DNA from 4 places in the Arthrobacter sp. 05N33_2 genome. Region 4 is predicted to be linked to each of the others. Evidence: riboswitches for the same ligand, from Rfam matches in the RefSeq annotation. Region 4 holds a riboswitch; each other region holds the start of a gene.
The links. Region 4 has a riboswitch for thiamine pyrophosphate ahead of AC1DHX_RS14350 (bifunctional hydroxymethylpyrimidine kinase/phosphomethylpyrimidine kinase). Riboswitches for the same ligand answer to the same signal wherever they lie in the genome.

Region 1: linked by a shared signal. The riboswitch ahead of thiO (glycine oxidase ThiO) and the one ahead of AC1DHX_RS14350 (bifunctional hydroxymethylpyrimidine kinase/phosphomethylpyrimidine kinase) in region 4 are both predicted to bind thiamine pyrophosphate.
Region 2: linked by a shared signal. The riboswitch ahead of AC1DHX_RS04990 (ECF transporter S component) and the one ahead of AC1DHX_RS14350 (bifunctional hydroxymethylpyrimidine kinase/phosphomethylpyrimidine kinase) in region 4 are both predicted to bind thiamine pyrophosphate.
Region 3: linked by a shared signal. The riboswitch ahead of thiC (phosphomethylpyrimidine synthase ThiC) and the one ahead of AC1DHX_RS14350 (bifunctional hydroxymethylpyrimidine kinase/phosphomethylpyrimidine kinase) in region 4 are both predicted to bind thiamine pyrophosphate.

Annotation. Positions count from the first base shown of each region.
Region 1 covers NZ_JBFTNJ010000049.1:21,044-23,234, reverse strand. Annotated here, with positions in the region: gene thiO (glycine oxidase ThiO) at 1-788, opposite strand, end outside; TPP riboswitch at 782-902, opposite strand; gene thiE (thiamine phosphate synthase) at 929-1,627, shown strand; gene AC1DHX_RS15920 (ferritin-like fold-containing protein) at 1,665-2,191, opposite strand, start outside.
Region 2 covers NZ_JBFTNJ010000004.1:133,487-135,677, forward strand. Annotated here, with positions in the region: gene AC1DHX_RS04985 (ABC transporter ATP-binding protein) at 1-444, opposite strand, end outside; gene AC1DHX_RS04990 (ECF transporter S component) at 473-1,120, opposite strand; TPP riboswitch at 1,187-1,330, opposite strand; gene AC1DHX_RS04995 (heme-degrading domain-containing protein) at 1,518-2,063, shown strand; gene AC1DHX_RS05000 (DUF4235 domain-containing protein) at 2,103-2,191, shown strand, end outside.
Region 3 covers NZ_JBFTNJ010000032.1:32,463-34,653, reverse strand. Annotated here, with positions in the region: gene AC1DHX_RS13420 (amidohydrolase family protein) at 1-175, opposite strand, end outside; gene AC1DHX_RS13415 (GNAT family N-acetyltransferase) at 179-544, opposite strand; TPP riboswitch at 755-862, shown strand; gene thiC (phosphomethylpyrimidine synthase ThiC) at 858-2,191, shown strand, end outside.
Region 4 covers NZ_JBFTNJ010000038.1:23,630-25,820, reverse strand. Annotated here, with positions in the region: gene AC1DHX_RS14355 (Rne/Rng family ribonuclease) at 1-524, shown strand, start outside; TPP riboswitch at 673-770, shown strand; gene AC1DHX_RS14350 (bifunctional hydroxymethylpyrimidine kinase/phosphomethylpyrimidine kinase) at 807-2,191, shown strand, end outside.

The DNA of each region.
Region 1 (2,191 bases), on a different contig from region 4:
AGCGGCAGCGCCAGCCCGGCCGGTAGCTCCTCGAGCGCGGCGGCGCCGAGCCCGTTGGCGACCACGGTCTCGGCAGCCCGCACGGTACCGCCGCCGGCCAACCGCACACCCGCCACCTGTCCGTCCTGCCACAGCAGGCCTGCCGCGCGCCGCCGGACGAAGCTGCCGCCTTCCGCACCGAGCACGCCGGCGAGCCGGGTGATCAGCAGGCGGGGGTCCACCTGGTGGTCGGCCGGGATGTCGAAGGCACACGAGATGCCGGGACTCAGGAGGGGCTCCCGGGTGCGCGCCTCGCGCACTGTCAGTGGCTCCACGGCCAGGCCGCATGCCTTCTGGACTTCCCTCAAGTCCGCGAGCGCGCGCCGGTCCGCCGCGTCGGCCCCCACCGCCAGGGTCGGCGTCGTTAAGTAGCCGGTACCCGCCGGGGAATCCGCGCCGGCGGCACCGGCGTCGAGAGCCGCAGCGAATCCTGGCCACAACCGGGAGGCCTCGAGCATCAGTCCCAGGAGCTGTTCCTCCTGGTAGTGCAGTTCACTCACGGGGGCCAGCATGCCGGCCGCGGCCCAGCTGGCTCCGCTGCCGGGAGCATCATCGATCAGGACCACGGATCGGCCCGAGCGGATGGCCTCGAACGCGATGCCATAGCCGATCACCCCGCCGCCGATCACGGCTACGTCGGCAGTCGTATCCCCCGCGATGATTCCCTCTGCGGTACCGGGCCCCGTGTCACAAACCTGGGCGTCGGCGTCATTTGCGGCTCCGGCCGCACGGCCTGCTCGTGTGCCCATGAAGAATTCCTTCCCTACGCCGGTACTAGCCGGATCAGGTCAAGCGGTCGGCTCTGACGCCCTCTCAGCCGGGCAGCGGCGACATGGCTGCTGCGGGCTCCCGCGGTATGCGCCCAGTTTAGAGGAACTAGGCTGGTCCCATGAGCCAGGACCCCCTCCACACCACCGCCCGCCTCTATCTCTGCACCGACGCCCGCAGGGACCGCGGCGACTTCGAGGACTTCGTGGACGCCGCCTTCGCCGGCGGCGTGGACATCATCCAGTTGCGCGACAAGTCGCTCGAGGCCTCCGAGGAGCTGGAACTGCTGGAGGTCCTGCACACCGCAGCGCAGCGCCACGGGCGGCTGTGGGCCGTCAATGACCGGGCGGACATCGCATCCCTGTCCGGGGCTCCGGTGTTCCATGTCGGCCAGAAGGACATTTCGCTCGACGCCGCCCGCGGCTTTCTCGGCAAGGACGCCGTGATCGGCCTGTCCACCCACAGCCCGAAGCAGGTGGACGCCGCCATCGCTGCCGCGCCAGGCCGCAAAGGGCTCGATTATTTCTGTGTGGGACCCGTGTGGGCGACGCCCACCAAGCCCGGACGCGCCGCCGTCGGCCTCGATCTGGTGCGCTACGCCGCCCAGGCGATCGGCGGGGCGGACGCGGAGGGAACAAGCAAGGTCAACGAAAGCGCGCTGCCGTGGTTCGCGATCGGCGGGATCGACTTCAGTAACGTGGAGCAGGTAGTCGATGCCGGTGCCCGGCGGATCGTCGTGGTCCGGGCGATCACCGACGCCACTGATCCGGCCCACGCCGCCGGAGCCTTGCTGGCGGCGCTGGACGCCGCCGCATCCTAAGCAGGTCCCCAGCCAGTGATGCCGGCCGGCACTGAAACTATCCGGCGAGACCCAGCTCCGTCATCCGGCGCGCGTGGTTCGCTGCAAGTTCGGCCGCCAGGCCATTGACCAGCGCCCGGGCGCCGGCGTCGTCCAGCCCCGACAGTCCGCCGAGGAACGCGTGCTCAGCGCTGACACGCTGGGCGTGGTTCAGTACTTCCCCCAGCAGACGCCTGGCCCACAACGCCAGGCGCGACGCCAGCCGGGGGTCATCGGCCAGGGCCGCCTTGATGCGCGCCTGCAGCACGGCCGTGGACTCACCGGTGGAGCGGACCTGCCCGATCAACTCACGGGTCGCGGCGTCGACGTACCGGCCCACGACGCCGTAAAAGTCCGCGGCGACCGTGTCGATCACGTAGGCCTTCATGAGGGCCTCGTACCAGTCCGACGGGCGCGTGCGTTCGTGGAAGTGGTCCACCGAGGGCTGGAACGGCAGCATGGCGGCCTCCGTATCCAGGCCCATGTGTTCGAGGCGGATTCGGACGAGTTCGTAATGCTGGAACTCGACCACCGCCATCCTGCCCA
Region 2 (2,191 bases), on a different contig from region 4:
TCCCAGCCCGACGTCGTCGAGGGCCTCTCGCACCCGCGGCCAGATCTCCGCCGCCGGGACGGCGAGGTTCTCCGCCCCGAAGGCGACGTCGTCGCCGAGGCGGGAGAGCACCACCTGCGTTTCCGGGTCCTGCTGCACCAGCCCGGCGCGGCCGCGCCGCGCCCGTGGCGCGGCGCCGTCGATCAGGAGGCTGCCGGTCTCGTCTGTGTTCTCGGCGTCGCCGGAGTCGCCGGGGTCCCCGGAGTCGCCGTCGCCCAGAACGCCGGCCAGGGCGTGGAGCAGCGTCGACTTGCCGGCGCCGGAGGGCCCCAGCAGGAGCACGCGCTCCCCCGGCCGGATGTCCAGGTCAAGGCCGCTGACCGCGGGCCTGGTCCGTCCGGCATGCCGCCAGCCCCAGCCGCGGGCCGTGACGGCGGCCGGCCGGACGCCCGGTGAAGATCTCATGATTCTCTGCAGGATTCAGCGACGGGGCTCAGGAGAAGACGGGCTCCGTGGCGGCCTTGCGGGAGGCAAAGGAGCCCAGCACTCCGGTTTTCGCCAGGCCGCGGGTGGCGAGCCAGGCCAGTCCGCCGGCAATCACTGCGCCGGAGATCGTGGTGAAGACGATGTAGGCGAGCTTGTCGCCGGCTTCGTAGGCGATGTTCCAGCCCCACGGCAGGAAGGAATCGTTCAGGCCGCAGAAGAGGCCCGCGCCGGCGCCGGCCAGCACGGAGACGGGCAGGTTGAACTTCTTGTAGAGGAAGGCCGCGAAGACCAGTTCGGCGCCGAGGCCCTGCAGGATGCCGGAGATCAGCACCGTGGTGCCGTACTGCGAACCCATGATGAGCTCGCCGGTGGCCGCGACGGTTTCGCAGAAGAGCGCGGCGCCCGGCTTGCGGATGATGAGCATGCCCAGCACCGCCGGGATCATCCAGCCGCCGGCGTAGAGTCCGCTCAACGGCGGGTAGACCGCGTTGACCGGAGTCGAGATCAGGTTCGCGCCCTGGGACCAGGCCCAGAAAATGACGCCGCCGGCAACGGCGATCAACGCGGCCACCACAATGTCCACCACGCGCCAGCTGTAGTTGCGCCGGGCGGATGAACGGCTGGCGGAACCATGCTGTGCTGAAATATCTGTCATGTCGTCCTCCTGAGGAACAGGAGGGGAGGGTGCGCCGGCCGGTCTCGGCTTCCGCCGCCCTCCGCGCACCCTGAGAACTCGACTCCCTTGCGCCGGTACTAACCGGATCAGGTTCGAGGGTCTGCGGCTGTCCGCACTCTCAGCGCCCACCAAAGGTTTCCCCGGATTGTTCCGGCGATGCCCGACGGCGGCGCTCCCCTGTCGTAATTATTTTCGCCCTTGTGGGCTGGCTCAGTTTACACCCGGACGGCCGGGTTTTCAGTGGTGTGCCGTCACAATCGTGGACCGGACGGCGGCAGTCCCGGCGGCCCGGAAATCCCTCTTGGTAGAGTCGTCGTGCCGGACCCCCGGACCCGCCAGCGGGCGGCCTCGTCACCCACCGGAAAGCTGGAATATTTTGTCGCACACACCGGTCACCCAAGATCCCTCCGGGGAATACGATCCCGACTCGAGTGAGCCGCAGCCGCGGGGTTCCCTGGCGGCGCTTATCGGCCGCGTGCTGGCCGAGATAGAGGCGCTCCAGTTCGCGTCGTTCAGCAAGGATGACGCCTTGGACCTCGGGCTCCTCCTTGTCGAGCTGGGCAGGCAACGCTCGCTGCCCATCGCCGTCGACATCACCAAAGGCGAGCAGGTGCTCTTCCACGCCGCGCTGGACGGCGCCACACCGGACAATGAGCGCTGGATCAACGCCAAAAAGCGCACCGCCATGCGGTACGAGGTCCCGTCCCTGCTGGTGGGCCTCCAGGCCCGCGCCGCCGGCGGAAGGATCGAGGACAACGCCTGGTGGGATCAGTCGGAGTTCGCCGCCCACGGCGGGGCGTTCCCCATCTACGTGCGCGGCACGGGCGCCGTCGCCGTCGTCACCGTCTCCGGCCTGCCCCAGAAGGCGGATCACGAACTCGTGGTCGAGGCCCTGCGGATGGTCCTCACCCCGGAACGCTAGGCTAGGGGAAAACCGTTCCCGTCCCAAGGAGACCGAAGAATGAACATCCTCATCAAGCTGCTCGGCACCGGCGTCAGCCTCCTGGCCGGCTTTGCCGGCACCAAGCTGGTGGACACCATGTGGGAAAA
Region 3 (2,191 bases), on a different contig from region 4:
GGCCGATGTGGCAGTGCGCGTCCACGAGGCCGGGCATGACCCAGCCGTCGAGTACGAGGTCAGGCGCGGCGGCCGGACGGTGGAAGGTCAGCAGGCCGCCCACCGACCAGAGCCCGCGGCGTTCCTGGTCCGCCGCGGTGAGGATGGGGCCGCTGAACTCGATGATGCCGGTCATGACCTAAAGCCTAATCCGCATGACGATCCGCCGGCCAAGACGGTCCAGCCCCAGCTGCGCTTCGTGGATCCGCAGGGCGCCCAACGCCTGTCCTGGCTGGGCGAGTTCCTCGAAACCCCAGCTCGCATAAAACGGCGCATTGAACGGGACGCCTGCGAAGGTGCAAAGCGTCATCGATAAATAGCCACGGCTCCGGGCCGCATCAAGGGCCGCCTCCACCAGGGACCGTCCTATCCCCCGCCCGGCGGAGTCCGGCTGCACGGAGAGTTGTTCCAGATGGGCCTGGCCGCCGACCTCGTCAATGCGGGCAAACCCTACGGGCGGGTTTCCGGCGACAAGTATGAAGAGCGGCTCAACCGGCGTCGTCAACTCCGGAGCCGGGAGCGTCTGGTTCCCCAGCTCCGCTTCGAGGATGCGGTCTGCTGAGGCCTCGAGAACCGGCAGCGCCGGGATATCTTCCGGCGTCGCCGTCCGGATGCGGGGCAGCGCCCCTGGGCAGAGTCACCGTGCCACGCTAACACCGCGGTCCGCCGTCCGCGTCACACTCGAGGGCCGGCCGGAGGTGCGTGGTAGTTTCGTCTACGACCACACGGGTGCCCCTGCAGGGGCTGAGATCGGGCTGACGCAGCCTGCGACCGTTGAACCTGTCCGGGTAATGCCGGCGAAGGAAGTGAGCTTTTCCGTGAACACCCAAGTGACACAGCACAGCCCTGTCCAAATTCAGTCCGCAGCCACCACACAGTCGCTGAAGTCCCACTCGCTGGCCTTCAGCACGGACCCGGAGCATGGCATCCGCGTGCCGGTGACCGAGATCGCCCTGGAACCCTCCCCGGGCGGCATCCGGAACCCGCCGTTCCGGGTGTACCGCACTGCCGGCCCGGCCAGCGATCCGGTCCGCGGGCTGGAGCCGTTCCGCACCACCTGGATTGAGGCCAGGGCGGACACCGAACCCTACGCCGGCCGCGAACGGGAGCTGCTCGACGACGGCAAATCGGCGGTGCGCCGCGGTGCCGCGTCGGCCGAGTGGCGGGCCGGCCGGCCGGTGCCGCGCCGGGCCGTCGAGGGCAGGACCGTCACGCAGATGCGCTACGCCCGGGACGGTGTCATCACCCAGGAAATGCGGTTCGTCGCGCTGCGCGAGAACTGCGATGTGGAGCTGGTGCGCAGCGAGGTGGCCGCGGGCCGCGCGATCATTCCCAACAACGTCAACCACCCCGAATCCGAGCCGATGATCATCGGCAAGGCGTTCCTGGTGAAAATCAACGCCAATATCGGCAACTCCGCCGTGACCAGCTCCATCGCCGAGGAGGTCGACAAGCTCCAGTGGGCCACGCAGTGGGGCGCGGACACCGTCATGGACCTCTCCACCGGGGACGACATCCACACCACGCGCGAGTGGATCATCCGTAACTCCCCCGTCCCCATCGGAACGGTCCCGATCTACCAGGCGCTGGAGAAGGTCAACGGTGAGGCGAACGCCCTGACCTGGGAGATCTTCCGGGACACCGTGATCGAACAGTGCGAGCAGGGCGTGGACTACATGACCATCCACGCCGGCGTGCTGCTGCGGTATGTGCCCCTGACGGCCAACCGGGTCACCGGCATCGTGTCCCGCGGCGGCTCCATCATGGCCGGCTGGTGCCTGGCGCACCACCGGGAGAACTTCCTGTACACCCACTTCGATGAGCTGTGCGAGATCTTCGCACGCTACGACGTCGCGTTCTCCCTGGGCGACGGGCTGCGGCCGGGCGCGACGGCGGATGCCAACGACGCGGCACAGTTCGCCGAACTGGACACCCTGGCCGAGCTCACGCAGCGGGCCTGGGACTTCGACGTGCAAGTCATGGTGGAGGGCCCCGGGCATGTGCCCTTCCACCTCGTCCGGGAAAACGTGGAGCGCCAGCAGGAACTCTGCAAGGGCGCCCCGTTTTACACACTCGGGCCGCTCGTCACGGACATCGCACCGGGCTATGACCACATCACCTCGGCGATCGGCGCCACCGAGATCGCCCGCTA
Region 4 (2,191 bases):
TCACGCAGCTCGCAGCCGCCGACGAGGCAGCCGGCCGCCCCGCAACGGTGCTGACGTTTGGCGGCGAGCAGGTGGCCCTGCCCTTCGTCGAGCACGCGGAGGACGCGCCGTCACCGGCCCTGACCCTGGACCTGCTGACCGAGGCCTTCGCAAACCTGGGCGAAGCCGAGGCCGGCAAGCCGGACCAGGCCGCCGGCCTGGCGGCCGGTCAGGCAGCAGCTGTTGCCGCACCGGAAGCCACGGCGCCCGAGGCGCCGTCGGCCGTCCGCGCTGCGGAGGCGCCGGCGTCACGCACAGCTGACACCACGACGCTGCGCGGCCGCCGCGGGCGCCGCAACCGGAGTGCCAGCCGCGCCCAGGGCGCAGCCAACGAAACCTCCGTGGAGCACCGCGAGGCAACCCGGCCGGCCGCGGCCGGATCGGTCCACGAGGCCAAGGCTCCCGCTGCGGCCGGGCCTGCGTCCATCCCGGCCGGCAACGAGCCGATCATCCTCGGCGTCGGCGTGCCGGCGTCGGAGCTGTAGTCCTCCGCGACTGACCACGTCCCCGTCCGGTCATTATTTCGACTGGTCGGGCCGCGGGTCCGGGTCAGGGCAGACGTAACATACGTCCGCCCGGGCCCGGGCCCGCTCGTGCGTTAACGGGTTCTCCGGGTGGCAAGGGCTAGGCTGGAACACTGACACGGGGTGCCGGGCATCGGGCCGGCTGAGATCCAGACCCGTTGAACCTGTCCGGTTAGCACCGGCGAAGGGATGTCTTCCTTGTCCGCGAAATCGAATCCGTCCGAGTTCCTCCCGCCCAATTTTCTGCACAACGAGTCTCTGCCGGCCCCGCCGCGCATTCCCCGCGTGCTGGCCATCGCCGGCTCCGATCCCTCCGGCGGGGCCGGAATCCAGGCCGACCTGAAGAGCATCGCGGCGAACGGCGGCTACGGCATGGCCGCCATCACCGCCCTGACAGCGCAGAACACGCAGGGCGTGCGCGCCGTCCACGTCCCCCCGGCGGCGTTCCTCACGGCGCAGCTGGACGCCATCAGCGACGACATCGGCATCGACGCCGTCAAGATCGGCATGCTCGGTGACGCCGCCGTGATCGACGCCGTCCGCGGCTGGCTGGAAAAGGTGCGCCCCGCCGTCGTGGTCCTGGACCCGGTGATGGTCGCCACCAGTGGTGACCGTCTCCTGCAGGAATCCGCCGAGGCCGCCCTGCAGGCCCTCCTGCCGCTGGCGGACCTCATCACGCCCAACCTCGCCGAACTCGCCATCCTGCTCAAGGAACCCGTCGCTGCCGACTGGTCCGAGGCCCTGGCGCAGGGCAAGCGGCTGGCCGCCCTGACCGGCACCACCGTCCTGGTTAAGGGCGGACACCTCCAGGGCGCCGAGCCGGGGGACGGGCATGCCCACGACGCCGACGGCCACGACGCCGACGCCGGCACCGGCTGCCCGGATGCGCTGGTCAACACCGGCGGCCTGCTCGGCCAGGAAACGGTGGTGGTGCCGGGGGAGCGGATCGCGACGCGCAACAGCCACGGCACCGGATGCTCCCTGTCCTCGGCCATGGCCACCGTGCAGGCCCGGGTGGGGGACTGGGAAGCGGCGCTGCGGGAAGTCAAGCCGTGGCTGCTGGGCGCGCTCCGCGGAGCCTCGGCCCTGGACGTCGGCTCGGGCAACGGCCCGGTCCACCACTTCCACCACCTGCAGCACCTCCAGGCCGGGCACGGTCCGGCGGCGGGGGAGTTCGCCGCAGCCCTGCGGGCAGGAGCCGCGGATGATCTTGAGGCGATCTACGCCCTGGACTTCGTCCGCGGACTGGCCGACGGCACCTTGCCCGAGCACGAGTTCGCGTACTACCTCGCCCAGGACGCCATCTACCTCAACGGCTACTCCCGGGTCCTGGCCCGGGCCGCGGCGATTGCCCCCACCGAGGCCGAGCAGCTGTTCTGGGCCCGTTCGGCGCAGACCTGCCTGGAAGTCGAATCCGAGCTGCACCGTTCCTGGCTCAGCACCCGCCCCACGGCCTCCACCCTGGGCCCGGTCACGAAAGCGTATGTGGACCACCTGCTGGCCGCCTCGGTCTCCGGCAGCTATGGCGTCCTCGTGGCGGCGGCGCTGCCCTGCTTCTGGCTCTACGCCGAGGTCGGTTCAACGCTGCACCGGGAGTTCCTGGCCGGTGGCGCCCCCGGGGAGCACCC